DNA from 3 places in the Paenibacillus sp. BK720 genome. Region 2 is predicted to be linked to each of the others. Evidence: riboswitches for the same ligand, from Rfam matches in the RefSeq annotation. Region 2 holds a riboswitch; each other region holds the start of a gene.
The links. Region 2 has a riboswitch for cyclic di-AMP ahead of FHT67_RS20380 (KamA family radical SAM protein). Riboswitches for the same ligand answer to the same signal wherever they lie in the genome.
Positions count from the first base shown of each region.

Region 1: it holds a riboswitch for cyclic di-AMP, as region 2 does, so the genes downstream of both, FHT67_RS28675 (C40 family peptidase) here and FHT67_RS20380 (KamA family radical SAM protein) in region 2, are expected to answer to the same signal.
Region 3: it holds a riboswitch for cyclic di-AMP, as region 2 does, so the genes downstream of both, FHT67_RS12720 (amino acid permease) here and FHT67_RS20380 (KamA family radical SAM protein) in region 2, are expected to answer to the same signal.

Region 1 is NZ_JAASRQ010000012.1:21,274-31,126, forward strand. Features, by position in the region: gene motB (flagellar motor protein MotB) at 100-918, opposite strand; gene motA (flagellar motor stator protein MotA) at 905-1,702, opposite strand; gene FHT67_RS28655 (hypothetical protein) at 1,872-2,165, shown strand; gene FHT67_RS28660 (EAL domain-containing protein) at 2,190-3,428, shown strand; gene FHT67_RS28665 (GNAT family N-acetyltransferase) at 3,434-3,952, opposite strand; gene FHT67_RS28670 (MFS transporter) at 4,060-5,277, shown strand; gene FHT67_RS28675 (C40 family peptidase) at 5,393-5,860, opposite strand; cyclic di-AMP (ydaO/yuaA leader) riboswitch at 5,866-6,022, opposite strand; gene FHT67_RS28680 (hypothetical protein) at 6,333-7,154, opposite strand; gene FHT67_RS28685 (M1 family metallopeptidase) at 7,219-9,225, opposite strand; gene FHT67_RS28690 (YwhD family protein) at 9,329-9,850, shown strand.
Region 2 is NZ_JAASRQ010000005.1:307,631-317,483, forward strand. Features, by position in the region: gene thiE (thiamine phosphate synthase) at 1-390, shown strand, start outside; gene thiS (sulfur carrier protein ThiS) at 374-571, shown strand; gene FHT67_RS20360 (thiazole synthase) at 579-1,358, shown strand; gene thiO (glycine oxidase ThiO) at 1,393-2,499, shown strand; gene thiD (bifunctional hydroxymethylpyrimidine kinase/phosphomethylpyrimidine kinase) at 2,523-3,350, shown strand; gene FHT67_RS20375 (hypothetical protein) at 3,393-3,767, shown strand; cyclic di-AMP (ydaO/yuaA leader) riboswitch at 3,861-3,999, shown strand; gene FHT67_RS20380 (KamA family radical SAM protein) at 4,181-5,191, shown strand; gene FHT67_RS20385 (alpha/beta hydrolase) at 5,259-6,365, shown strand; gene FHT67_RS20390 (C40 family peptidase) at 6,666-7,175, shown strand; gene FHT67_RS20395 (CapA family protein) at 7,317-8,384, opposite strand; gene FHT67_RS20400 (YheC/YheD family endospore coat-associated protein) at 8,398-9,444, opposite strand; gene FHT67_RS20405 (YheC/YheD family protein) at 9,663-9,853, shown strand, end outside.
Region 3 is NZ_JAASRQ010000003.1:143,918-153,770, reverse strand. Features, by position in the region: gene FHT67_RS12735 (aldo/keto reductase) at 1-321, shown strand, start outside; gene FHT67_RS12730 (TetR/AcrR family transcriptional regulator) at 499-1,125, shown strand; gene FHT67_RS12725 (MMPL family transporter) at 1,158-3,362, shown strand; gene FHT67_RS12720 (amino acid permease) at 3,541-5,367, opposite strand; cyclic di-AMP (ydaO/yuaA leader) riboswitch at 5,521-5,708, opposite strand; gene FHT67_RS30670 (hypothetical protein) at 5,997-6,302, shown strand; gene FHT67_RS12710 (PdaC/SigV domain-containing protein) at 6,879-7,994, shown strand; gene FHT67_RS12705 (hypothetical protein) at 8,088-8,366, opposite strand; gene FHT67_RS12700 (SDR family NAD(P)-dependent oxidoreductase) at 8,489-9,232, opposite strand; partial or broken gene FHT67_RS12695 (SDR family oxidoreductase) at 9,248-9,415, opposite strand; gene FHT67_RS12690 ((2Fe-2S)-binding protein) at 9,673-9,853, opposite strand, start outside.

The DNA of each region.
Region 1 (9,853 bases), on a different contig from region 2:
AAGAAAACTCCCCTGATTCCTATATCAGGGGAGTTTTCTTTAAAGGCCTGCAATAGAAACGCGGTCGTCTATCAGCGAATGGCTTCGATCGACGTATTCTTACTGCTTCGGCGTTGCGGGAATTTGCCCGGTATTGCTCGAATCGACATATTTGCGAATGATCGATACTTCAACCCGGCGGTTCTTCGCGCGTCCGGCCGTCGTATCGTTGGAGGCTACCGGACGATACTCGCCGTAGCCGATGGCGCTGAACCGTTCAGGCTTCAGCTTGGCATTCTCCAGAAGCACGTCCATAAACCGGATCGCCCTTGAGGAGCTCAGATCCCAGTTGGACTTGAAGTTCTGCGTCCGGATCGGCTGGTTATCCGTATGGCCGGATACGACAATCTCATAGCCGGTATAAGGCTCCAGCATCTTGGAGATATTGGCTGCCAGCTCCTTCGATTCCGTCTTGAGAGCATCACTGCCGGATGCAAACAAGGCATTGTCGCTGATCGTAATCATCAGCTGCGATTGATTCAGCTTTGTCTCAAGTTCCGAGGACAAGCCATTTTTCTTGATATATTGGTCCAGCTGCTTCTTCAGCTTCTCCAAGTCTTCCTGTTCCTTTTTGATCAATTCTTGAAGATTGGATTCCGGATCCTCGCGCTGGTCCTTGCTGGTCTTCTTCTCGTCCTCGATTTGCTGCTGTGGCTGCTCGCCCGACTTGATAACCGAAGGATTGTCCAGAATACCGGCTCCCGAATTAAAGGCAGCGCTGAAAGCCTCGCTCATCCGTTCGAACTTTCTGGCATCCGTGGAGCTTGCCGCATACAATACGATAAACAACGCGAGAAGCAGGGTCAGCAGATCGGCATAGGGAATAAGCCATGATTCGTCAATATGATCATCGTGATCGTCATGCTTACGCTTTTTCACCGGCGCCAGCCTCCTTCTCCCTCATAGCCGCCCGTTCCGTCGGGGTGAGGAATACAGACAGCTTCTGGTTAATCGCGATCGTGGATACACCGGATTGAATCGATAGCAGGCCTTCTACCATCATCAGGCGAAGCTGTACTTCCTTCTTGGACAATCGCTTCAGCTTATTCGCAAGCGGATGCCACAGCACGTAACCGGTAAAGATACCGAGCAGCGTTGCGATAAAGGCGCCCGCAATGGAATGGGCAAGGGTCTCCATATCGTCCATGTGGCCAAGCGCGCCGATCAGACCCACTACGGCACCAAGCACGCCCAGCGTTGGAGCGTAGGTACCGGCCTGCGTGAAGATCAGGGCACCTGCTTTATGGCGGTCCTCCGTTGCGGAAATATCTTCGAGCAGGACGTCACGGACGAAATCCTGGTCATTTCCGTCGATAATCATGCGCATGCCGTTGCGGAGGAAGGTATCTTCAATGTCCTCGACCTTGGCTTCCAGGGCAAGAAGACCTTCGCGGCGGGTAATCGAAGCCCATTCCATAAAGCTCTCGATCAGCTGCTCGCGGGGCATCAGCGGCTGCTCCTTGAAGGCGATCTTGAACAGCTTGCCGACCTTGGAAAGCTCCGACATCGGGAAGGCGATCATAACCGAAGCAATGGTCCCGAGGACGATAATCATATAAGCGGCGGGATTTAACAGATTGCTAAGAGCGGCACCCTTCAGCGTCATGCCAACCAGTACCGCTACGAGTCCTAATATAATACCGATAATTGTAGAATTTTTCATCATGCACCCCGTCCAGTACGTTTTCGACAAATCTCTAGTTCTTATATCGACAAGTTATCGTACGGAAATTAGACTTTCGGAAATGATTTAAGAGAGAGGGCGTTAATTTTCGTGAAAATGCGGTAAAATGAGTATAGAAGATAATTATGGTAAAGGTGGTTGACCTATAATGGGAGTTAGACATGCAAGAGAGTATGCAGATATATTGAAGGAACTGACGGAAGCGGTAAGCGAGGTAGAAGGCAGCTACGCGTTCTTCGAGATGGAAGAGGAAGAATGGGCGGCGCTTGGGGCGGACGACCGGCATGAAGTCATGGAGGCGCTTGCCGACGATGTGTTCTTCGGGCTTGGCGAGCAGCCGGTAATCGAGGTTGGCAGAGGGGCGATTACGTATCATCCGAAGCATCATGTCATCGAAGTGTCGCAGGGAGACAACGTGACCCGCATGATTCGGTTGACATAAAGGCAGCAAAGGGAGAGCGTGAGCGTGACGAACGATTGCTTATCGAATACGACGTTACCGCAGACGCTGCAGCTGGATGGCGAGCAGCTGTCTGCCTTTTATCAGCCGATCATCGCGCTTGATACAAGAAAAATAGTGGGCTACGAGGTGCTGGGGAGAGCCTGCAAGGACGATGCGGTCCGCAGTCTGGGACCGTTCTTCTGCGATGCCGCCGTACCGACCCAGGATCATATCGCGGTTGACCGGATTTTGCGTGAACAGGCTTTTCGGAAAATAGGCGCAACCCCGCAGCCTCCGATGCTGTTTATTAATTTGAAGCCGAACTGGATGCACCGCGGTGTGCAATCGGGGGAGCTGTATACCTTGTCTCTGCTGGATAAATACAAGGTTGATCCCCGCAGAGTAGTCATAGAGATAACGGAAGAAAGCTTTAATGGCGAGATCGAGGAGCTGCGCGAAATTATCGATTTGTACCGATCCAAGGGCTGCCTGATTGCCATTGACGATGTTGGCAGCGGCTTTAGCGGCATGGACCGGATTGCGCTGATTCAGCCGAACATTCTGAAAATCGACATTCATATGCTGAAGCGGAGCGCGAGCCATGACGGCTATCTGGGTACGCTCCGTTCCCTCTCCGCGCTGGCCGATCAGCTTGGGGCTTCGCTGCTGGCCGAAGGCGTGGAGACCAAACAGGATTTGGCGAGAGCGATCCAGGCCGGCGCCCGGTACGTACAGGGCTTTCTGCTTGCAAAGGCCGAGCCGGATTTCGACGAGCCGTCCCGTTTTTCGGCCCTTTTGGAGGAAGAACTGGAAGCGCACCGGCAGCTGCAGCTCTATTCGGAGAGCTACTGGCGTTATTTGTCGGACAGGCTGTCCGGCAAGATCGACCGGATTGGTCATCTCGAGGAGCTGGAGGAAGAGGATAACGAGTGGGCTGTCCGTCTGCTGCAGGAGTTGGAGAACAACAGCATCCGCGTCTACCTTTGCCGGGAAGACGGCATTCAGATTTCCTCCAACTATTCCAGGCGCGAAGACGGAAGCTGGCAGCGGGAGGACGAATACTGCGGGGCCAACTGGAGCTGGCGTCCGTATTTCGTTCCGAATGTCGTTCAATTAAGCGAGAATCGCCGCACCATGGTTTCCCGCGCCTATACCGACCTGAATTCAAGGGCTTGGATCCGGACGGTATCGGTACTGGTGAAGCCCGGCATTATTTTGTTCGTTGATATGAAGGATCCCGAGCCTGATTATTACCGGTTATAGGGATATTAAAGAGTAGACTGGTACACCATACAATGGAACTCGGCTGGCCCTTGCGGCGTTGGACGTACATAGGTATCCTCTATGGCAAAGCCGGCCCTTTCGTAGGCGCGAATAGCCCGCGCGTTCCAGGTCAGCACCTCGAGGTCAATGCTGTTCCGAGGCGCCCGTCGCTGAGCTTCACGGACCAGCAGCCGCATAAAGCCTGGGCCGATGCCTCTGCCGCATAAAGCGGGATGAAGGCCGAGGCCGAGGCGGGTAACGCCAACAATGGGGAAGAATTGGGCAAAGCCGATCAGTTCCTGATCGCGATTCACGACAGCCGCATATTGCATGCGCCGCAGGACGGGGTCGCCAAATTCGATCTCGTCTTTTTGCATGGTATCCCAAGAAGGCCAGCGGTAAAGATCGTAGGGCGGTTCGTATTGCCATCCGCAGATCTCACGGGCATGTTCAATTTCCAGCGGCTGGATAGTCATGTCCTCGAGAGATGGTTTATAATGTACCTCATCGGTAAAATTAGTCATGGATGTACCCTCATTAATTAAGAATCTATAGGTTTCTTTCCATTATAACATTTCGGTAATCGACTTCATGAGGATTTGGCGAAGGACAACGAAGGAGAACTTTTACGATGCGGAAATTAATAGCGCTTGGCTGTTTGTCTTATCTCGTAATTGGATTAGCTCATGTTGTGGGCGGATCGGTAATGGAGCAGATGCTCGATAAATACGGTTTGTCTTATGACGACGGCGGGCAATGGATGATGAATCAGTTCTTTGGTTTTCTGGTAGGCGTATTGCTATCCCCGTTTATTACGTCCAAGCTGGGCAAAAGAGGGGGAGTTCTTCTCTCGCTTGGTCTCCTGACGCTTGGGGAAGCGGCTTACAGCCTCACTCCCCAATCCTGGGGGCTGATGCTGTTTATCGCCTTGTTTGCCGGCTTTGGCTTCGGGATGACGGAATCCGTTATCGGAGCCATGGTGATTGATCTGGCGGAAGAGAATGGCAAGGCCAATGCGATGACCAAGCTGGAAACCTTCTTTGGAATCGGGGCCTTCCTGATGCCAACGATGGCGAGCATATTGATCAGGTATGAGGTGTGGCAATTATCCTTCCCGATTCTATCGGCGCTGGCCGGCATTACCTTTATCTTATGGATGACGTTATCGTTTGGGCCAATCGATGACAAAATCGGTTTTCATGCCAGAGGGAAGAAAGCCGCGGCGGAGCGGGAAGCTGGCGAACCGCGTCCGAAGGGATGGTTCGGCTATAAGAGAGCTTCGATTCCGTTTTTGCTGCTGTCGGCGTTATTTTTCGTCATTTATGTCGGCGTGGAAATGAGCTTCTCCAATTATCTGCCTTCCATTATGATCGAACGCTCCGGTATGACGGAGGCGAATGCCCCTTCCGCGCTTAGCCTGTTCTGGGGCACGATGATCCTTGGACGTCTGTTCGCCGGACGGCTGGCCGATCGCGTCGGATACATCCGCTATCTGTTTGTTGCGATCGCCGGAGCCTGCGTTGTTATTCTTGCGATGGGGGCCGTTGGCCAGTTAAGCGGAATGATGGTACTCATTGGCCTAAGCGGATTGTTCTTCTCCGGCGTATTCGGGATTGCGCTTGTGTTCGCGAATGGGCTTATTCCGGGCATGACGGAGCGGACAACCAGTCTGCTTGTCGCTTGCGGAGGAGTAGGCGGAGCGATCTTCCCGAAATTAACGGGGTGGATGATGGACAATTATGGTGCGGACCGCACGGTCTGGATTCTTGGAGCCTTTCTCATCGCGATGTTTTTCGTATTGCTTGCGATGCTGGCATTCGGTCGGAAGCAGCAGACGGCAGCTGCCTGAATAGAATAGCGGGAAACAATAAAGCCGCATGCGGTTTGTCCGGTGGGACAAGCTGCATGCGGCTTTATTGCAGGAATCCTGGCCAATCCGCCCCGATTGAAGCGGCTGCCGGATTCTATTGTTCGTCGGCATATTTTTCAAAAGTGCTAGGGTCCATGACACGTCGAGCAGTCACATACCGGTTGACATAATAAGAGTCACTAAGGTTGCTTATCGTAACGCCCTTGCTGGACGATGCATGAGCAAACTTGCCATCTCCTACGTAAATGCCGACATGAGATACACCACGACCGTTCGTGTTGAAGAACACGAGATCTCCGGCCACTAGATCGCTTTTTGCGATCTTCTTACCTGTTTGAGATTGCGAAGTGGATGTACGAGGAAGATCGATGCCCATTTTGTCGAATACGTAAGAAGTAAATCCGGAGCAGTCGAATCCTTTCGTGGATGTTCCACCTGCAACGTACGGCGTGCCCATCAAATCACTGACAATGCCGTCCATTTTGGAGTCTGCGAAAACGCTTCCAGCCTGAAAAGCCAGCATTAACGCAAGTCCAAGAAGTAGTGCTGTAACCTTTTTCAAAGCGGTAAAGCTCCTTCCAATGCCGACGAGGTTAGCTGTGGGGTTCGGTTGAAGGATCCCTATGACTTCTCGGGCGCCGATAGAATCATTCGGACGTCGAAGTCAATTCACCCAAAGGTGGTTCCCCCGTTTCCAGTACAAGGAATTAGGCAGTTTGTTTTATGTACTTGGTAACTATTCGGTAATTTTCGCTTATCTCCTCCTCTATGTGGCAAATTCTAATAATTCTCATGCAACCTTTTGACTAATCGAAGCGGAAAAGCTTGTATCCTGCGGTTCATAGTCTTAAAGTAGGGCGATCAGACTAGCAGAGAAGCACTATAAAGATTTACTAACTCTTTACTATGTGGTTTTGCTAGCCGATATGTTGATTTGTTTGGAGAATGGCGGACAAGAAGCCTCGAAAAAACGCGAAAAACCCGCGCCGCGACTAGGTCGCAGGGCGGGCGTCTTCTATAATTATGAGAAAATTTTAAACTTCCTTCGATCTTAAAACGTCGTATTGGGAGGCTAGAGTCCATACCTTCATTAAGGTGCGGACAAGATGATAGCCCTGGTGGACAAGAAGGGCGATAAAGCCGGCCCATACCAAGGAGAAGCCGCTGACAAACAATCCGATGCCCGAGCCGATTGCCCACATGAGAAGCGATAGTCCGGCAAAAGGAAGAAGATGCTTGACGGCTGTGCCCAGGGACTGGAACATACCGCCGGCCTTGCCGCTCGTCGCCCCAAGCTGCATGGCGAGGAACAGCAGATGAAGCAGGATACCCCATAACAGCCAGCCTCCCGCAGCAGGAAGGGTCTGCTGCAGCAGGGCCCCAATCGAGCGGCTGTGAAGCAGGGCGTCAAGTCCTTTGGGAGCCAGCCACCAAGCAGGAGCAAGAGTAAGAATCGTCTCGATCCAGTAGAGGAGGGTGACCGGCTTCCATGCCCGGCGAATGCCCTGCAGGAACTGCGTTCCTCCTGCATCGTTCGAATGCTGCAGGGAGTAGAGAAGCCCCGCGTTAAATAACGGAGAGAGGAGCATTCTTGCCGCGAATAAGCCGCCAAGCAGCCACAGGTACGGCGTAAGCAAATCCGTCTTCATGATTTGGAACTGCGCTTCGCTCAAAAACAGCTGGACGGCTGCTTTGGACGGGGATTGATCCGGAAAACGCCGCAGCAGCGGCGCTACGACCGAGTCAATAAACCGGTACAGGAAAAATCCCCATAGCAGCTGGTACAGGAATAGCAGGATAACGATATAAAAGTGCTTCATCGCGAGCCGCCAGCCCTGCATCATATGATTTTTCATGGCTATTCCTCCTAAAAGAATTGCGAAGCAATTCTTACTTCGAAAGGCGTAGATAGAGGTTTACTCACCAGCCTAATAATCCGAGCAGACCTTGAATGACGTTAGAGACCCCCAGACTCCAACGGGTACGCGTAACTTCGGATAAGTCCGCCTTCATATAATCGTTGATATGCTTGTTGTCGAGCACGTTCGTATGCTGCGGATCGACAGCTACCCATTCGAGCGGAGAGCTATGGACAACTTTGTACTCCACCTGAGCCTCTGACGGATCCCAGGACTTCGGAACAATGGTGCCGTCCTTGAACTTCAGGACAACCGGAACCGGACCGTTATAGCCCCCGTTGCGCTGAAGAAGGACAACCGATTCGTACATCGGGGTTCCATCCTGCTCGACCGGATTGACGCGAATGGACTCAACGGATACGTCGGCCATCTGATTGCCATAGACATATTGGTCGAAGTAATTGGTCCACTTCTGCTTGGTTACCAGCTCCACAACGTGCTGGAAGTCGGTGCTGGTCGGATGCTTGAACTTATATTTCTGGAAGTAGGTGCGCATAATTTTCTGCATCATTTTCTCGCCGACCTGTTTTTCGATACCGATGAGCACGAGCTTCGCCCGCATGTACACATTTTCAGCATAGACATTGTTGCTCGAGTAAGCCCAGGACGGCTGCTTGAGCGGAGCGGGATCGGTCATATAGCTTGCTTCGAGAGGCAGATTGGCTTCAATGCCGTATTCGCTCGCCATCACCTTGTCTTCCGCGTAGGAGGTAAAGCCTTCGTCAAGCCAGGCCTCTTCGAATTCATTCGAGGCAACCATGCCGTACCAGTATTGATGCCCGACCTCATGCACGACGGTCCTTTCTAAACTGTAGCCCGGATTGTCCGTCTCGGCGGCGAAGGCGGTGACCAGAGTAGGATACTCCATCCCTCCGGAGCCGTTAGCGCCCTTAGGCGGAACTACAACCGATAAGGTCGAATACGGGTACTCGCCATACCATTGGCCGTACTTGGAGAGCGCGGATTTGGCGGCATGCATATACCGGTCCTTCAATTCCGCGTGCGCGGGGTCCAGGTACAGCTTGATACGCACACCCGGAATGCCGGGGCCGGATAACGTGTCTTCGTAATAGATAAAGTCCGGGGAAGCGGCCCAGGCGAAGTCATGCACGTCATCGGCGTAGAATTGGTAGATCGCCCGGTTGTCCTTTTTCTCGACAGCCTTCGTCTGAAAGCCGGTTGCCGCAACGGTATACGTTTCCGGTACCTGGATGCGGACGGAGTAAATGCCGAAGTCGCTGTAAAACTCGGAGTTGCCGTGATATTGATGCGTATTCCAGCCTTCCGTCGTGCGGCCTCTCGTTCCCGCCGTCTCGTACACGGCAAGTTTAGGGAACCATTGGCCCGCCATCACGTAATTGCCGGAGTAGCCCATCCGCGCGAACACTTCGGGCAGCTTCACTTCAAAGCTCATCTCCAGGGTGACCGATTTGCCGGGGGCAACCGGTTCGGGCAGCTTAAGCTTGGCCAGCGTAAAATCATTCGGATTGTTGTCGTCGGGCTGAACGTAATGCAGCCGCGGAAGCAGGCTTTCCCCCTCCGTCGTCTCGAGCGTCAGCAGCTTCATGTAGCCCTGGCTCGCTTCGGTGGCTTTGTCCGAGCGCAGCTTGCCGCCGGATTCCTTCATAAACGTGGTGTTGCCTGACATGAAGGCATTGGGATAGAGATGGAAGTACAGCTCGGATACCGTCTTCTTGCCCGGATTCGTCCAGGTGACGGTCTGCTTGCCGTCGAGATACCGGATATCGTCGCGAAGGGAGACGTTGGTATGATATTCGGTAATCCGTTTGCTAAGCGCCTGCGGCTTCGGAGCCACGTTGTCCGGTTGGGACGAGGCGGGCGGCTTGGCCGATTTTGGCGCAGAATCGGTCGCTGCTTTGGCGGCAGGGGCGAGAGCATAGGTATATTGGGATTGCCAAGCGCGGCCGAAGCCCTGCTGGATGGAGAGGCCGAGCAGGACGGCGGTAAGCGTAAACAGCAACAATCGTTTGACGTAGCGTGGAGACATGATACAATTCCCTCCCGTGACAAGCATCTACAGCATGTATATGTTTGCTTTTCGCGGATTATTAGCTAAAATGGAATTATTGTACGGGGAAGGTGGAAGAGCGATGACGCAGCAGCAAGGACAGCCGGAAGAGCCGGAAAAAAAAGAGAAGAAATCCCTCTCTCTTAACGTCGTGAGCAACAAACAACATAAAGGCTTTGGAGCCGGAACGATAGATTTAAGCGCAGTATCCTGCGTCATTATTGATAATGGCGTAGCCTATATCGATGACGGAGCGATGCATGCGAAGAGCAAGGTGGAGCGCGGCATCAAGTTCAGTCCGAATAAAGAAGACTGCCCGAACGGCCGCAAATGCTGGATCGTATGGACTGCCGTTGAACGGGGCGAGACAGGTTCGTATTACGCGGGAGCTACGGCTTGCGAGATGTGGATTGATACGGAAGCGCGCCGCGGCTGGAAAATTCTCGCCGATCATGTGAACAAGCTGGATGCTGCGATTAAACGCAAGTATAAGCTTGAGGAGCTGGATGCGGAAGAGAAGGCGGCCTACCGCAAGCTTCTGGCCGAACATAATGAAGAATGGTGGAATAATTCGCCTGAAGAGCTTAAGGAAGCATTGGCGTAGACA
Region 2 (9,853 bases):
CAAAACGACGTCTCGCTCACGAAGGCTAGAGAGCGTGTCGGAGACAAAATCATTGGCATATCCACGCATGCGATTGAGGAAGCGCTGCTTGCCGAAGCGCAAGGCGCCGACTATATCGGCGTTGGCCCGGTTTTCCCGACAAAGACAAAGGTAGACGTCGTTGATCCGGTAACGGTGGCATACGTTCGACAGGTAGCGGAGCAGGTCCGCATTCCTTTTGTCGCGATTGGCGGGATTAAGCTGAGCAATGTGGATGAAGTGCTTGCGGCGGGAGCATCAAGAATTTGCGCGGTAAGCGAGATTGTCGGAAGCTCCGATGTCGCTGGTACCTGCCAAGCCTTCCTCCGCAAGCTGGAAGGAGCGGGAGAGTCGCATGCTGCTGATCGTTAATGGCGAGACCAAAGAGCTGGAAGCCCGCACGATCGAGGATGTCATTGTCCTTTTTGGACTGAAAGAGCGTCCGGTCGTCGTGGAAGCGGATGGCGAGATTATTGCCAAGGAACAGTGGCCGGATACGGAAGTAAGGCCGCGGATGAAGATAGAGCTGGTTCATTTTGTCGGGGGAGGCTGAGCGTAGGATGAAAAAGGATGTATGGCATATCGGGGGACATGAGCTCACCTCGCGGTTTTTTATCGGGACGGGATTATTCCCGAGCCCTTATGTGCAGAAGGAAGCAATCCGGGAATCCGGGGCGGAGGTGCTGACCTTTGCCATTCGCCGGATTAACCTCGCTTCAACCGAGGATGATTCGATTCTGCAGCATGTGGGGGGAGAAGGCTTCCGCTTCCTGCCGAATACGTCCGGCGCTAGCACGGCCGAGGAGGCGGTCCGCATTGCGCGGCTGGCACGGGCTTCGGGGCTCAGCGATTGGATCAAGGTAGAGATCAGCGCCAATGAGCGTACGCTGCTGCCCGATCCGCTGGAGACGCTAAAGGCAACGGAAATTCTCGTCAAGGAAGGCTTTACGGTTCTTCCTTACACCTCGGATGATCCGATCCTGTGCAAAAGGCTGGAGGAAGCGGGAGCGGCCGCCGTTATGCCGGGTGCGGCGCCTATCGGCACAGGGCTTGGCCTATTGAATCCGTATAATATCGGCTTGATCGTGGAGGAAGCGAAGGTGCCGATTATCGTGGACGCGGGCCTAGGCTCAGTCACTGATGTGGCGCAGGCGATGGAGCTTGGCGTATCGGGCGTCTTGATGAATACGCCGGTTGCCAAAGCGAAGGATCCGGTTGGCATGGCCCGGGCAATGAGGCTGGCGATTGAAGCGGGCCGTCTGTCGTATTTGTCCGGACGGATCGCAAAGAAGCGTTACGCATCGGCAAGCAGCGGCCACGAGCAGTTTATCGTGAAATAACGGGCCGATAACTTGATAGAAAGCTGGTCTAACCATGGGAGAAACAATTGTGATTATGGGCGGGGGCGTAGTGGGTCTCTCCTGCGCCTTCGAGCTTCAGAAGCGCGGACATCAGGCCATCGTACTGGAGATTGGCCGCTGCGGCGGGCAGGCCTCCGGAGCTGCGGCCGGGATGCTTGCTCCCTACTCCGAGAATGTAGAGGGGCCGGATGATTTCTTCCGCTTGTGCCGGGAAAGTCTGCGTCTGTATCCGTCATGGCGGGATGAAGTCCGTAAGGTGTCCGGGCGGACGTTTGAATATACCGATTCGGGCAGCCTCTATATTGCCTATCACGAGGCGGACCGGCTGGCGCTGGAGGGACGGCGCCTCTGGCAAAGCGAGCATGGATCCGGCGGCGTTGTGCTGGAAGGGGATGAGCTGTTCCGGCAGGAGCCGATGCTGTCCCGCGAGGTGAAGGCCGCGCTGTACACGCCGGAGGAAAGCCATGTCTATGCGCCGGACTACGTGCTGGCGCTGGAGCAGGCATGCCGCCTGACCGGCGTTCGGATCTTCGAGCAGCTTGGCAAAGTAACCGTCGAAGAATGGCGTGATAATCTGGTTATCACAGCGCAGGAGGGCCGGAGCTTTACCGGCGACCGGCTGGTCGTCTGCTCCGGCGCTTGGGCACAGGAGCTGGAGGATGTATTCGGCATCCGAATTCCGGTGTACCCGATCCGCGGTCAGATCTGCGCTTACGAAGCGGAAGTAAAGCCGGTTCAGCATATGGTGTTCTGCAATCAGGGTTATCTGGTTGCGAAAGCAAACGGTACGCTTGTATGCGGAGCCTCCGAGGATGTGGCGGGCTTTGATACAACCGTTACGGAGCGGGGAATCGAGCGGCTGCGCAAGTGGAACAAGCAGGCGTTCCCGTTTCTCGCCGAGCGGGAGCCGTTCCATCGCTGGGCGGGCCTCAGGCCTTCCACGCAGGACGGATTCCCGCTGCTTGGTCCGCTGCGGGAATCCGGTGGCCGCGTCATTATGGCCGCGGGTCATTACCGCAACGGCATTCTTCTCAGTCCGGTAACGGCGCAGGTTGTCGCGGATTTTATCGATAACGGCAGCAGGCTGCCGGCGTTTGCGCCGGAACGGTTTTCCTACTAAACGATAAACGGGGTGAAATAGAAATGGCGGAATATAACAATGGCCATGTGGCGAGGGCTTTGACGGTTGCCGGCTCGGACAGCGGCGGCGGAGCAGGCATTCAGGCGGATTTGAAAACGTTCCAGGAGCTGGGCGCCTACGGGATGTCCGCTCTGACGGCGATTACCGCGCAAAATACGCTTGGCGTGCAAGGCGTATTTCCGCTCGCGAAGGAAGCGGTAAAGGCGCAGATTCACTCCGTCGGCAGCGATATCGGCGTTGACGCTTTAAAGACCGGCATGCTGTTTAGTGCCGAGATTATCGAGGAAGTAGCCGGGGCGATTGCTTTCTTTAAATGGACGAAGGTTGTTGTTGATCCGGTTATGATTGCAAAAGGCGGAGCGTCGCTCCTGCAGGTAGAGGCCATCCGGGCTTTAACCCGCAAGCTGCTGCCGCTGACGATGATCGTTACGCCCAATATCCCCGAAGCCGAGCATCTGACCGGAATGGCCATCCGGGGCAAGGCCGACAAGCTGGAGGCAGCGAAAAGGCTGCTGAGCTACGGCGCCCGTTACGTCTTAATCAAAGGCGGGCATGAGTCTGGTGCCGAAGCGGTGGATCTGCTCTTCGACGGCAGCGGCTACAGCGAGCTTTCCGGCAAACGGATCGCTACCGAGCGCACCCATGGCACCGGCTGCACCTATTCGGCTGCGCTCACGGCCGGTCTGGCACAAGGGCTTGATATCGAGGATGCCGTTGGCCAGGCAAAAGCTTATATTCAGGCGGCCATTGAGGACGGCATTAGCATCGGCAGCGGGCATGGCCCAACGAATCATTGGGCATACCGCAAAAGAGGATTAGTAGCCAGATAGTGGACAAGATCCAGTCCTAATTCCGCGCTCCCGATCATACATATGATCAAGAGGAGCGTGAATAAGTTGGAAGATAAGACGGTCAAGCGGTATTATCAGCTCAAGCAGAAGCAGAAGGAAATCGAGCAGGAATTGTCCGAGCTGCGCGGTGAAATTATACAGCATTGCGCCGAGCTAGACCTCTCCGAACTGGAGGTAGGCAGCTACAAGGTGAAGATTGTTTCCCAGGAGCGCAAGGAATTTGATGAGAGCAAGCTGTTTGCTGCTCTTCCCGATCCTGATGTATGGCGGCTGCTCTCGAAGCCCGATACCTCCAAAATCGCCGGTCTCATCAAGCTGAACGTTATTTCGGAAGATACCATCAAGGATACGTTTTCGGTTAAGCACTTATTTCTTCTTCAGGTGGATAAAAAATGAGAAATCCATGATATAGCCCCGCCCATTCTTCCTCGAGAATTTGGGCGGGGATTTTTCTTGATTGATTGTTGACAATATTAAGAATTGTGAGATAATTAAAATAAGCTTAGTTCTCGGCGATGCCGAGAAGCGGGGAAACCAATCTTTTGGGGCGAATCAGCCGGATTTCCGGCTGTAGGGAACCATCTATCCCGAGCCCGTCAGCTAACCTCGTCAGCTTGAGATGGGTCTTTTGCGAACGAATTGCAAACGATAGACCCTTTGAAGGGTCTTTTTCTGTTTTTAAGGCCCGAAACGCGCACAGACCATGACCATTCTCTGTGCTGCTGGGGTCTTTTTTTCATTTTTCGTGGAGGTGGGATGGACTTCCCGGCATAGGTGACGCTTTTAAAAACCTTTTGGAGGGATGCGAAATGGTGCAACCAATGGCCGATAACGATAGATCGGCAGGTCTGTCGGAGGCGGAAAGAGAACGTCTTAAGAAGCATTTTCGCGTCAATGATTATTACTTAAACCTGATCGACTGGGATGATCCGAAGGATCCGATCCGCAAGCATCTGATTGCGGCGGCAGGGGAAGCCCCTCATGCGATTCAGGAATACACGTGGGAAGCCGCAGGCTGTAAGCACATTTATCAGTCGATGGTTCTTCTCCCGGTATCCCAGGCAGCGGAAGGAATTGCTTACATCGCCGAACATAATGAAATTCATAAGGTTGTGCTGACGGGAGACAGCTTGATGTTAGGCATTGCCAAGCTGACCAGAATTATCGAGCAGCTGCGGAATATCGAGCATATCGGCACGATTAGGCTGGATTCAAGGATGCCTGTTCATAATCCGATGCGGATTTACGAGGACCGTGAACTGTTAGAGATGTTAAGCCGGTTCTCAAGTCCGGAGAAGCGGATCTATCTGATGACCACGATTAACCATCCGAGAGAAGTAACGGCCGAGGCAAAAAAAGCCTTTAATGCCCTTCACCAGGCGGGCGTTGTCGTTCTAAATCAAACCCCTATTGTCAAGGGCGTTAATAATGACCCTCTTCTGTTAGGCAAGCTGATCGATCAGCTGTCCCAGGCTGGGGTTTCGCCATATTCCTTTATCATTAACCGTCCTAATTCTTCTTATCCCGACTCTAACTTGCCTCTGCAAACGCAGTTCTCTATCGTTCAGCAGGCCAAAGAGCTAACCGCGGAGCTTGGGAAGCGGATCAGGCTTCTGATGGCCCACGATTACGGCAAGGTTGAGCTGCTCGACGTAGAAGGCGGCAAAGCTTACGTGAAATATCATCACTATCAAGAAGAAGGAAAAGGCCGCTTTATTATGCTGGACTGTCCTCCTGAAGCATCGTGGCTGGAGGATTTGACGGAGCATGATGACCATATGGTCTATCTGCCGTCCGGTCAACCCGCCAAGAATAAATAAAGGATGTTCGCAAGCGAAAGAAGAAGTAAGAAGGGATACCATTTCACATCCCGGGAGGCTTCTGTTAATGAGAGTTTACAGTCAGGAAATCGTGGACGCCCTGCAAGCGCAGCAGGAGGAAGTAAACTTAAACGGCACGCAGGTAATCGTGAAGGTTAATCCGGAGGAGACAAGGGCCGGTTATCTCGATCCTTACGAGCTTCGGCTTATGAGGAAATGGTCCGGGCAACAAAAGGCTGCCCCAGCCGCTCCTCCGACCCCGGAGGAGCAGCTTCAGCTCATTCGCGATTCCATGGGATTTCCGAACCGTAATTTGAATACGGTGGAGATTTACACCGGTTATGAACGCGTGAAGCTTGGCGATAACGAAGTTGGCCTATGGCGGTATTATCCGCGCAAATCGATGCGGAAGCCCGATAAGCCTTGCCTTATCTATATACACGGCGGCGGGTGGATTGGCGGCACCGTGTTTGCGGTGGAGAACCCTTGCCGGCTAATCGCCGAGCTGGCGGATGCCGTTGTTTTTAACATCGACTATTCATTGGCTCCGGAGCTTAAATTCCCTAACGGGTTTAACGACTGCTTTAATGCCGTTCAATACATTTACGAGCATGCCGAGGAATACGGCATCGACCGGAACCGGATTGCCGTAGGCGGCGACAGTGCCGGCGGCAACCTGTCGGCTGCCGTAGCAACCAAAGACCGGGATCTGGGTACGCGTATGGTAGCCCAGCAGGTGCTGATTTATCCTTGCGTTACCTTCCTTAACGGGGTGAACGGTTATGAGTGGGAGCTGTCCCAGTTCGAGATGGCGGACGAGCAAAGAACTATGATTGATCCGATGCTGGGGATTGGACGGCCCACCGAAGCCGATCCGGAAGTTAAAAAAGCGTGGGAGCTTTATCTGCCGCGCGAGGAGGACGTACGCAATCCTTATGTCAGTCCGCTTCTGTCTGACAGTAAAGGTCTGCCGCGCACCTTATGCGTCGGAGCGGAATTCGACGGGCTGCGCATTCAGTCCGAAGTTTACAGCAGGCAGCTTGCGGCTGCCGGCGTTCCGGTGAAGACCATCCGTTACAAGGGCAACACGCATGCTTTTATTGACCGTTTGGGCTTTGTGCCGCAGGCGGAGGATTTATGTATCGAGATTGCAAATGCGTTGAAAGCCCTATAATAGAAGAGATAGTTTTTCCAAGCCCGTTCTTCCTTGATGGAAGAACGGGCTTTTTGCGTTAAACTTACATGAAAATATGAAAAATCAGGATTATAGCATACTTGCTAGCACGCAACAAGTAAGAAAATACTCATCAAAGCTCATGCGATTCTCAGAAAGTGGTTAAGACCCATGAAACGCCTAGATTACAGCATTCGTAACGCTTTCATTTACCGCTCGTTGCCAATTTTTGCGGGTGTTCTTAGGGTTCCCAGCCTATTTATAATAGCCTTATCAACAAGTTAGGGAGTGAGTATTTATATGAAATTCATGACTAAAATTGCTATGCTGCTCGTAGCTATCGCCTTGCCGGTAACGGCCCTGTTGCACACAACCGCGGATGCGGCCATGTCAGCCGATTCCAAGAGAAATAAGGTTGTTCAAACCGCATTGAACCTGAAAGGCAAAGTGAACTATGTAAGCTGGCAGAACCGTCAAGAGAAAAAAGCCCCTTACGCTACGGACTGCTCCGGATTCACAGCGCTTGTATATAAACTTGCTAATGTAGGCGTTACTCTCGTAAACCGTGACGATGATGATCAAGCTAAAGTGGGAACTAAAGTGGGCTACGGCAACTTCAAAAAAGGCGATCTTCTGTTCTTCTGGAACAGCGGCTCGAAAAACCATAAAGACGTAGGCCATGTCGGCATCTATATCGGCAACGGCAAAATGATTCATAACGCAAGCCCTTCGAAGGACGTTATCGTATCGAACGTTAACGATAGCTATTATAAAGAGCGCTTCATCGTGGGACGTCGCGTGATTAAATAGTTCTTATTATCTCAGTTTTGATGCAAGGAACATTCGAATGACTCCGTTGAGGTTAAAATCAAGATAAAAAGACAATATTTAATTGCTTAAAAGAGCAGGGAAAGGCCGTACGGAGTGATCCGTACGGCCTTTTTGCGTTGGTTAGATGATTTCCGCGTTGACGGAGTCGGGATCCTTTACGATATGCTGTCGGACATGCTGAATCATCTTTTTCATCCGGACGGCTTCGGCGCTGGACGGATCGAGCTTTTTTAAATGGGCGGTAAGAGGGAAGACCTTGAAGGCGCTTCGTCCTCCCGTTTTGCTGATCCGCGTCCAGGTTGGGATAAAGTCGACCTTCTTGATGCGAATGGTGCCGTCATCAAGCTTGCGCACCTGCAGCTGAGTGATAAGTCCGGTTAAGGTATGGTCATTGTAATAGAGGCGGGTCGAAATAATATTGCCGAGGGAATAGATGGCGAATCTGCGGATACCCGACCCGCTTTTGTAGAAGACGGCTGGCTGTATGGTATGCGAATGGGCGCCGAGAATAATGTCCGCTCCATTTTTGAATAATAATTGCACCATATCCTTTTGCTTCTGAACCGGATAATTCGAGTATTCTCTGCCCATATGCAGGCATACGATGGTCAGATCGACGTTTTTGGCCTTAAGCCGCTTCAGGTCGGAAACCATCTTGGCCGGATTGATCAGGTCAACCGCCCATTTGTGGTCCGAAGGAACCGGAATCTTATTGGTGGTTTTCGTATAAGCAAGGAAGCCGATCTTGATGCCTTTGACTTCCTTGACGACCAGTTGCTGCGCTTCACTCTGCGTCCGGTAAGTGCCGGTATGGGCAATCCCTTTGGCATCCAAAATTCTGAGCGTACGCTTCAGACCGTTAATGCCATTGTCCATGCAATGATTATTGGCTGTCGAGACAAAGTCGAAGCCGAGATTTTTCAAGGTATCGGCAAAAGCGTCCGGGCAGTTGAACATCGGCCAGTTCGTACGCGGATGCCGTTTCACGACACTATAAGCGTCCTCGGAGGTTTTACCCGCAAATACGGTTTCCAGGTTGCCGATCGTCAGGTCGGCATTGCGCAGATAAGGGGCGATCGGCTCGAACAGATGGTCGAAGGAATACCCTTTTTCCCCCTTGCAGGAGTTAATGATACGCGTCTTCATCAGGAAATCCCCGACTGCGGCTATCGTTATTTCCGTACTCATGATTCATCTCCGTTTATTTGGTTTTTGGCAGCAGGCTGCGGGCATATTGGAAATGCGTATGCAGGGCCTGCTCCCAGGCTTTGAGTCCATACAGCTGCCGCATAATTTTTTTGCCGGGCTTGATGTTGATCTCAAGCAGCCACAGCTTTCCGTGGACGTCCACCGCCAGGTCGATGCCAAGCTCGCAAAGGCGGGCATGGTAGGAGTTTTCCGTAAACGTCGGAATATATTCCGCGAGTTCGCGGACGGATTTGGTGAGCTCTTCGCCTTTTTCGTCGCCAAATTCTTTCTTCAAATAGGAGCTGGCTTCAAAGGCATGGCCGCCGCTCTTCAGGTTGGACGTAATCCGGCCGCGTTTTGCTTCCCGCACGGCAATTCCCGTCGTCTGCCAGTTCCCTTCGCTTTTCTTCAGCATTAACGCGCGAATATCATAGATGATCCCTTGCTTGTTCCGGATATCGATCCACTGCTGCATGATCTGACGTTCCTTGCTGAGTGACCGTCTAATTAACGAACGGATGCCCGCGGCGCTCATCCTTTGCGTCTGCTCGCCGTTGGTCTGCACTTTGTATTGTCCGTGCTCCAGCGTGACGCGTACGATATCTCTGCCGCCCCAGCCGTTAATCGGCTTCAGCATGACGCTATTATACTTTTTCACAAAGGCCAGAAAGCTGCCGGGGTCCTTCACCGGTTCGGTAGGAAGAAGATACGGCTTCAGCACGGGGGACGTGAGTAGATGCTTCTGGATCCTCATTTTGTTGCCGATGCCGTAGCCGGTAAACGGGAAAGAGGGCGCTTTTTTGACCAGAGTGGCTCTGCTGACTTGCGATCCTTTGTAAAATCCGATATCCATGTTCATCTTGGGAAAAGGCAGGGTCTGCCTGCTCCAGGTTCCGCCTTTATATACGTAGCCTGTTATTCTTCGGGTTGTCAGGTTCACATCTTTAGGGGTGTAAACGAGAATGCCGCTGAACTTCTCGGCGAGGGCGGATTTGGCATGTCTTGCAAAGCTTCCCGCATGGCCGATCCGATGGGTCATGATTCCTAAGATGTCGCTCATCTTTGTTTCTCCTGTCCTATGGCCTTAAGCTGTAGTCGGAACTGTGTAGTATCATATGAAGCATGATATTTGTCCGGCATGGGATAAACGCCCATTCCTCAAGGGGGAGGCGTCCGTTGAAGGTACTTTTTGCGGGTGGAAGGAATAGTATGGAGCAAGCGATTAGCCTCATGCAGAAGGACGCGTAACTGCTGTACATCAATGGAGGAGATTCCACCATGAAAGGCTATATGATTAAATATCCGGGGCGAAAATGGTTAAAGCATGTAGCGCTGTCTGGTGAAGAAGAGCTCCGCGATTACTTGCCGGATACGGAGCAATTTACGCCAAAGGGTTTTATCAGCATGATTGACCGTTACCCCGTCCTGTTCGTGAAGCCGGATCTTGGCATGAAGGGACAGGGTGTCAT
Region 3 (9,853 bases), on a different contig from region 2:
GCCCAGCAGGAGCTCCGCGCCTTCACTCGCGAGCACAACATTCAGCTCGAAGCATGGTCCCCGCTTATGCAAGGCCAGCTGCTTGACCATCCGGTACTGGGCGCAATCGCAGCCAAGCACGGCAAGTCCGTAGCCCAAGTCATCCTGCGCTGGGATCTGCAGAACGGCGTCGTAACGATTCCGAAGTCCATCAAGGAATCCCGCATGATCGAGAACGCCCACGTGTTCGATTTCGAGCTGTCCTCCGAGGATATGGACGCAATCGACGCTTTGAACGAAGACCGGCGGGTTGGTCCGGATCCGGACAACTTCGACTTCTAATCAATTGTGAACGGGTTTTGAACAAGACAAGCCAGATGAGCCTTTTTAGGTTCATCCGGCTTTTTTTATCTTGCCAATTAATTTATCAAGCGATAAAATAATTTTCGAATCAGTTTATTTATCATGTGATAAAATAAAAGGAGGGAACCGTATCTCAGACAAAAGGAGTATTTAACGATGGCACGCCGAAAAAAACAACCCCTTGACGAAGCAACCCGCTCGATGATTATCCATACCGCGCATGACCTGTTCATGGAGCATGGCTACCGGTCGGTTACGACCCGCCAGATCGCGGAAGCCTGCGGCCTGACACAGCCTGCCATGTACCATTATTTCGCGGATAAAGAAGCTCTCTATACCGAGGTGCTGCGAGCCGTTACGGAAGAGACGAAAATCGCCATGAACGATCTTGTCGCAAGCGAAGGCTCGGTAAGAGAACGACTCATCAAGCTCGTCGTATACATTTTGAACAACATGCCCGATGATCTCAGCCAAATGGAACGGGACATCCGCCAGGAGCTCCGCCCGGAAAATCGGCAGCTGATCAATCAATGGTGGCAGGAATGCTATTTGATACCCATTGCCGAATTGTTCGAGGAAGGACAGCGTAACGGCCATTTGAAAGGAGCGGAGCAGTTCGGACTTGACCCGATCCCTTCCGCTTTTACGCTGCTAAGCATGGTTCAACGCAAGCCGCGCGGAGGCGCAAGCACCCCCATACCGGCGGAAGCTCGGGCAACGCGAACCGTCGATATTCTGCTGTACGGGCTTGCCTCAGATCAAGGAAGAGAAGAAAAGATATAGGATTTAGGTTATCGATAGGGAGATGAGAAAAGATGAACGGATTGAAACGCATAGCGGATGCCGTCAGCGGCAAACGGGGACGATGGATCACTCTGGTGCTGTGGATTGTTGTTGTAGGTCTTGCCAACGCCCTCCTGCCCTCCTCCAGCGATCATAAGGACGATGCCGCAGCCAATCTTGTGAGCAGCGCCCCGTCCGTGCAGGCCGATGCCTTAAACGAACATAACGGCATTCCGGCTATTATCGCTTGGCATAGAATCGCGGGTCTCACCGATGAGGACCTTAGCCGGATCCAATCTTTATCCAAGAAGCTGGCGGATGAACCGCTGCCGCGGCAGACGGAGCTGCCGCCGCTTCACGAGATGCCGCTTCCGGCATTAAAAGCGATGGTATCCGAGGACGGTACGACCTTCCTGCAGACCGTTGTATTTGACAAGAACGCTTCTTCCGACGATCTGAAGATCAGTCTGGAGCAGCTGCAGGCGGATGCGAATGGCCTTTTTCCATCCAAGCCGTTTGACGCCGCCCTAAGCGGGGAAGGCCTTGTCGGCCGGATTACCGGTCCTGCCGGTATCGGCGTGGATGCCACCTCCCTGTTCAAGGACGCGGACGTGTCCCTGTTGATCGCAACAACGCTGCTTGTGCTCGTTATTCTTTTATTCATTTACCGCTCGCCTATTCTTGCACTCATCCCGCTGGTTGCGGTTGGCTTCGCTTACGGCTTGACCGGCCCGATTCTAGGCTGGATGGCGGACGAAGGCTGGATTACGTATGATTCGCAGGGTTTATCGATCATGACCGTGCTGCTCTTTGGCGCAGGAACCGATTATTGTCTATTCCTGATTGCCCGCTTCCGCAGCGTACTGACTACCGAACCGGATAAAAAGCAAGCCTTGCTCAAATCGCTGGGCGACTCCGGCGGCGCCATTACGATGAGCGGCTTGACCGTAGTGATGTCTTTGCTCGCGCTGCTGCTGGCCGAATACGGCGCGATTCACCGCTTCGCGGTGCCGTTCAGCTTGTCGATCCTCATTATGATGATTGCAAGCCTGACGCTTGTACCGGCAATGCTTGCCATTCTCGGCCGCGCTTCCTTCTATCCGTTCGTACCGCGTACGCCGGAGATGACGGCTGCCCGCGCCGCGCGCAAGAACAAGCCGCTGCCTGCGCCAAAGACCAAAACAAGCTTTGGCATCCGGCTAGGCGAAGCCATCGTGAAACGTCCGAAAACAATTGCTATCTCGACGTTAATCGTGCTTGGCATAACGGCGGCTTTTTCGACTCAAATCAAATTTACGTACGACACGCTGTCTTCTTTCCCGAAGGATATGCCTTCCCGCGAAGGCTTCGACTTAATCGGCGACCACTTCTCCAAAGGAAGTCTGGCCAAGGTACAGGTGCTCGTGAAGACCGACGGCAAAGCCTTGCCGCTTGATCGGAAGCTAGGAGAGCTGGCGAATATCAGCAGCGTTTCCGAGCCTGCAGCGAACACGAAGGATGCAAGCATCGTATCCTACAATGTTGAGCTTGCGATGAACCCGTATTCGATTGAAGCGCTCGATATGATACCGGTGATCCGCTCTGCCGCGGAACAATCGCTATCGGATGCCGGCATTACGGATGCAGCAGACAAAGTATGGATTGCTGGCGCGACCGCCGAGCAATACGATACCCGGCACGAGACAACGGGCGATGCCTATCGAATTATTCCCGTTATTATCGGGATGATCGCCTTGCTCCTGCTGCTCTACCTGCGTTCGTTTGTGGCGATGCTTTACTTGATGGGCACCGTGCTTCTCTCCTACTTCAGCGCTTTAGGCATAGGCTGGCTTGTCGTCCATTACCTGTTTGGCGCCGAAGCGATTCAAGGTCTGATTCCGCTTTACGCCTTCGTCTTCCTGGTCGCGCTGGGCGAGGACTACAACATCTTTATGGTGTCGAGCATCTGGAAAAAGAGCAAAACGATGCCGCTTAACCGCGCGATCGTAGAGGGCGTTGCACAGACCGGCGGGGTCATTACTTCCGCGGGTATCATTCTTGCAGGTACCTTCGCCGTCCTCGCGACGCTGCCGATTCAGGTACTGGTGCAGTTCGGCACGGTGACCGCCATCGGCGTTCTGCTCGATACGTTTATCGTCCGCTCCTTCCTCGTACCGGCGCTGACGGTATGGATCGGCAAAGGGGTATTCTGGCCGTCGAAACAAAGAGCCGCTTCCGTTAAGGAAGCGGAGTTGTAACCCGCCCGGGCGGGTGCCGTCTGCTTAACGATGCGCGGTATCGTTAAGCTGGCCCAAATCTGCGCTTTGCGCGCAATTTCGGCTGTTTTTCAACGCCTTAACGATGCGCGGCATCGTTAAGCTAACCCAATCTGCACCATTAAAAAAGCCTCGGTCCCGACGGGACCGAGGCTTTTCGCTATTTTTTCAAATGGTAAGGCACGGTAGTGATGATGACATCCTTGCGGTACAGCAGCTGGGCACGGAGCATCAAGCTCGTTTGGTTATGCAAAATGTTGTGCCAGCCCTTCTTCGGAATAAACTGCGGAATAATGACGGTTACCTGGTAATTGTTCTCGCTCGCCTTGCGCTGCACGGTATCGATAAACTTGAAGAGCGGATTCGAGATCGAGCGGTAAGGCGAATGCAGGGTTACAAGCCGGACATCCGGCTGGAACTTCTCCCACTTTTCTTCGAAGATGGCTTCATCCTCTTTCTCAAAAGGAACGTACACGGCAATGATCTGTTCCGCCTTCAGCGACTTGGCATACAGAATGGAATGCTCCACCACATGCGTAATCCCCGAAACCGGCAAAATCATCACGTTGCCTTCTATCGGCATCACAGGCTCGCAGGTTGCGAGGCGAAGCTGCTCGCCCACGGCTTCGTAATGCTTCTTGATCCGGTGGAAGACGAAAATAATAAGCGGCAGGAAGATCAGAATCGACCATACCTGTTCGAACTTCGTCAGGAAGAACATGATCGTTACGATAAAGCTGATCAAGGCGCCGATCGAGTTGATTGTGAACTTGCCGACCCAGCCCTTCGGCCGTTGGCGGAACCATTTGACCAGCATCCCCGTCTGCGACAGCGTAAACGGGATGAATACGCCAACCGCATACAGCGGGATGAGGTGCTCGGTCTTGCCCTGGAACGCAACGATCAGGATGATGGACAGAATCCCCAAGCTGATAATGCCGTTCGAGTAACCGAGACGGTCACCGCGTGCCGTGAACATTCTCGGGATGAATTTATCCTTCGCCAGGTTAACCGCAAGCAGCGGGAAGGCGGAATAACCGGTGTTCGCCGCCAGGATCAAGATAAGCGCCGTTGTACCCTGGATAAAATAATACATCGTATGGCGCCCGAATATCCCTTCGGCAATCTGCGATACAACCGTCACGTCTTCCTTCGGGGAGACGCCGTAGTAGTAAGCGAGGAACACGATGCCCGAGAACAGGATCGAGAGCAGGCCGCCCATCGCCAGCAACGTCTTGGCCGCATTATTCGGCGCCGGATCCTTGAAGTTCGGAATGGCGTTCGAGATAGCCTCAACCCCGGTCAGGGCCGAGCTGCCGGATGCAAACGCACGGAGCAGCAGGAACAGGCTGATGCCCGCAACCGGCGTGCCTAACGAGGTGTGAAGCGCAGGCGATACGTCGCCGGCGGCGATTTTGTACAAGCCGACAATGACCATGACAACAATCGCCAGCACAAACAAGTAAACGGGATAAGCAAGGATAGACGCGGATTCCGTCACGCCCCGCAGGTTTAATATCGTAATAAAAAGGACAAACAGGATAGAGATCAGTACCGAATGCTCATGCAGGCTTGGAAAAGCCGACGTAATCGCGTCCGTGCCCGCCGAGACGCTTACCGCTACGGTCAAAATATAATCGACCAGCAAAGCGCCGCCGGATATGAGGCCCGGGAATACCCCGAGGTTTTCCTTCGATACGACATACGCTCCTCCGCCATGCGGGTAGGCAAATATGATTTGCCGGTAAGACAGGATAAGTGCCGTTAATAAGACCAGCACCCCGACACCAATCGGAATCGAATACCAAAACGCCGCTGCGCTAACGGTCATCAAGACGAGCAAAATCTGCTCTGGCCCGTAAGCAACGGATGATAAGGCATCCGAGGACAGGATCGCAAGCGCCTTCGTCTTAATGAGCTTCTGTTCCCCTAATTCCGTGGACTTGAGGGGACGCCCGATCAGTAATCTTTTGATAAGAGTAAACACACAGGTCACCGCCAAAGTTGAAGTTAAACATCTAATACCTGGATACTTGGCTACTCAAACACTTATCAGTGCTAATGTAACCACCTTTTCATTTTTCTACGCATAGAAAAAAGACCGCAGAGTATCCTCCCGCGGCCCGTAAATAACCGAAGTTCACCCTCTCTATCAACGCTTACAAGGTTAGCTGACGGATTCGGGCGTCTAGAGTCGCCCTACGGCCTGCTGCCGCAACATTGCGGCCGGCATGCCGATTCACCCCGGCGACAAGCATAAACGTTCCTGCCTATCGCATTTGGTTCCCCTGCTTTCCGTTTCTAACGGAAACTCAGCGAATACGAACATATGAAGTTTTGCAGATTTGATCATAGACCCGTTTCCCCTTTCCTGTAAACCATGATATACAAGCGAAAAAGGGCAGATTAGTCTGTTTTCCGCTCATGAATGCGGATACATATTTAGTTCGCTCTCGGAATGTCCGAAATAAACCGCCATGCTTTCTTTTACCTTGCAATCGGCAGATAATCCCTGATATGTCAGTGGAGATTGGCTATTATCTGATAGGCATGCTCTATTAAAGTCGCTGTAAGCAAAAAAAGCGCAAACCTGCCTGTGGCTGGCCCGCGCTTTTTTTGCTTTTATTTCGTAAGACGGAACGATTTGGCTTCCGCATCGCGGCTGTTAGGGCCCACAAAGACATGGAACTCGCCCGCATCTCTCTTCAGCTGCAAATCCGCATGGTAATAACGAAGCTGCTCCTCGGTAAGCTCAAACGTTACCGTCTGCGTCTAGCCTTGCTGGATAGCCAGCTTCCGGAAGCCCTTCAGCTCCTTCAGCGGGCGGACAACCTCGCCGACAACATCGCGTACGTACAGCTGGACAACCTCTTCGCCTGCGGCAGCCCCGGTGTTGGTTACGTCAATCGGCTATTTGCTTGAATAGCGTAGTGATTGGCGGGCATTGTCGCTGCGCAAAAGACATGCTCCTTCGATCGCTGTTGTACCCTGATTTCCTTGAATATACCGCTGTGCGGTAGAAATCCGGATAAAAAGGCGAGCGCTGCGATTCTCAGCGAGCATGTCTTTCGCTACGCTCCGGCCCTGCCGCTCTTCAACCGTTTAATCTGACAAGGCTAGATTGGATTTAAATAGGTTTTTACGGGTTCATCCATCGTTTTGCTGGTTAAAGATATACAAGAGGCCTCATCGTTCTACCCCAATCTCGGGTTTGCCTACGAAGAGATCTATTTGATGCTTTTGCTTAAACGGATTCCGCCCTTCTTGCTCTCGCACGAGTTCCTGGCTAAAACAGTCAAGATTGTTAACGGCCTTAACTACTCGGGGCATTAAAGCGAATTTACCATTAAAGACGCCCGATGGATACCGATCACCTTGGGAGGAGACGTCTCCGATCGGCCGGAATATAAATTAGTTAAGCAATGAAACTTTTCGATACACTCATCCGTCTACTTGGTGATTTCAATTTCCGAACCTATATTGAGGAGGCCATCCATCATGAAAAAACCTTTCAAAATGCTTACTATTGCCGTCGCCGGCTCTTGCCTGCTTGCCTATACTCCCGCGCTTGCCCTGGCAGCGGAATCTACTGCCGCACCTGTTGCCGTTACTTACGAACCGATCACAACCGTGCCAATCAGCGCAGTGCTTCCCGATACGCAAGCCGTTAAAGTAACAACGAAAGTAATTGAGGAAACCTCCGATCTGCTTACCGTAAAAATCTCCGTTCCTGTGATCAGCGGTATGCTCGATACCGCCTATCAAGATAAATTAAACGCCACCATCGAGGAAAAAGCGACCAAAGAAATCGACAAGCTAAAGGCTATGGCGGCCGATGACAAAAAGTCCGCCGCAGAGAACGATTATCCGTTCCGTGCTTATGAGCTTAACGTAGCCTACGAGCTGAAAGCCGACGGAAGCACGGCCGCGAAAGGCATCGTCTCGTTCACCGTGTCTACTTACGAGTACATGGGCGGCGCCCATGGCGGTACTGCCGTAGAGGGCTACAATATCGTAAACAGCCAGCAGGCTGCCGAGCTGACGCTTGAGCAGGCGCTTGGCGACGGCGGCTTTGCGGCAGCCAACAGCGCGGTGCGTTACGCCATCAGCAAAAACCCGGATAACTTCTTCCCGGACGCCATGACAACGTTCAAAATCGGTGCTGATCATACTTATTTCGTTGACGGCAAAGGTATCGTCAATCTGGTGTTCCAGCAATACGAGATTGCGCCTTATGCCGGCGGAATCATCAACATTCCGGTGGATGCCACCACATCGGTCGGCCCAACCTTAACCTTGTCCACCAAGGATCTGACGGCTGGCCCGAACGGCGCCCATTACATTCCGCTTCGTAAAGCTGCGGAGGCGCTGGGCTACAAGGTAAAATGGAGCAACAAAACGCAAAGCGCGGAAATCTCCCGCGATGCGCAATGGACTTTGGTAACCGTAAGCAAAAACAGCTACACCATTAACAAAATGGCTCCGGTTCAGCTGTTTGCCGCGCCTAAATTAATGAAAGGCTCGCTCTATGTGCCGGATGAATTCTTCAGCAAAATTCTTCACCTCGATCTGAAGAACAATACAAGCGATAATTCGGTAACGATTAAAGGATAGCCGCTGTATCGCAATAACATGGGAACATAAAAAGGCCATTTGCCCCAAACGGGCAGATGGCCTTCTTCTTCGTTACGGCGTTAGGTTAACCGATTAGTCTTCATGCTCCGCAAAGCCGTTCTCGACGAGATAATCCATCTCCATATCGAGAATTTTCTCGACGGTTACTTCGTCCAGCTTCACGTCGCGCTGCTTCAACACATAATCGACCAGCTCATCGCTGTCGATATCGATCACTTGACCTTTAGCCGAGCTTTGCGCCTTATCGATAAAAGCCTGCTCGTGCTTCAGCACCAGGCTGATCGTATCAGCCGATACCTTGGTCTTCTCCGCCAGATAGTTCACCAATTCTTGTTCATTCAGTTCGCTCATGGTTATTACAGCTCCTCGAATTTCAAATTCTTGGACTATTGTACCATTCCGGGAGCCAGATTCAAAAACCCGCATAGAAAGCCCCCTAACCAAATGGATAGGGGGGTCGCCGCCATTGATCGTTATTGCGCCGTATAACCGCCGTCTACGGTCAGTGTCGTACCCGTAATGAAAGACGCGTCCTCGCTTGCGAGGAAAAGAACCGACTTCGCAATTTCCTCCGGCTTGCCGAGACGGCCCATGGGATGCAGATTAATCAGATATTGGCGCGCCTCTTCGCTGCCGCCTTGAATAAGCGGCGTATCGATATAACCCGGGCAAACGGCGTTTACGCGGATATTTTGCTGCGCGTAAGCAATCGCCGTGCTTTGCGTCAGCAGCTTCACGCCGCCTTTCGCCGCCGAATAAGCCGGAATCGTGTTGCGGGCTACATGACTATGAATCGAGCCGCAGTTCACGACTACGCCGCCAGTGCCCTGCTTCAGCATCTGGTCAATCGCGTATTTATCGCACAGGAAAACGCCTGTCAGATTGATGTCGATCATGCGCTGCCAGTCCTTCATGGACAGCTCATGGGTAACGCCTTGCGCGCCAATGCCGGCATTCGCGAACAGGATATCCAGCCTGCCGTATTTTTTCACCGTTGCGGCAACCATCGCCTTAACGCTTGCTTCTTCGGCTACGTTTGTTTTTACGAATAGGGTATCGAAGCCCTGACCGTTCAGCTCTTCGGATACCGCTGCGCCGCGGTCCGAGAAATCCGCGATGACAACCTTCGCTCCTTCGGCCGCAAATGCACGGACGGTCGCTTCCCCAATGCCGCTTGCTCCGCCGGTAACGATTGCTGCTTTGTTTTCGAAACGCATCATGAAAGCCACCTCTTATATAAGAATAAATAATTGCTTATCTAGCCATTGCGCCTCCATCGAAAACCATCTTGGAGCCCATTCAAGCATAGCCGTATTAATGTACCCCGGATGAATCGAGTTGACCCGTACGCCGTGAATGGCAAATTCCATCGCTGCATCCTTCGTCATCGCCCGGAGCGCAGCTTTTTCAACTACTTAATTACCAGAAATACCCTAACTGATCGATATTGCTACCCGCTTCCGCAAAGCTTAGTCATTCTACTTTCATTGGTGGGTACCATTACCATCAGTAATTCCTTGGTTAAGGTCAAATTCGGGGACCTGAAGAAGCTGCTCAATAGCGAGCACTCCTACCTGCGAGCGGATAACGGATAAATGAAAAAAGAGTATCTTCACCGGGATAACCGGGAAGATACTCTTTTTTGCCGAAGAAGAGATTAGTGCACTGCGGCTTCCGCGAGAATTTCGCATTTTCTCGCTTCCCGCTCCTCGCTCGTCATACGCGGGCATGTGTAGCATTTGGTTCCGTTCTCGCGGCGGTCGTACATGCAGCAGGAAGAGGGAATGAGCCATTTCTCCTCCGGCTTATACGGGTTCTCCACGTAACGCGGATTCGCA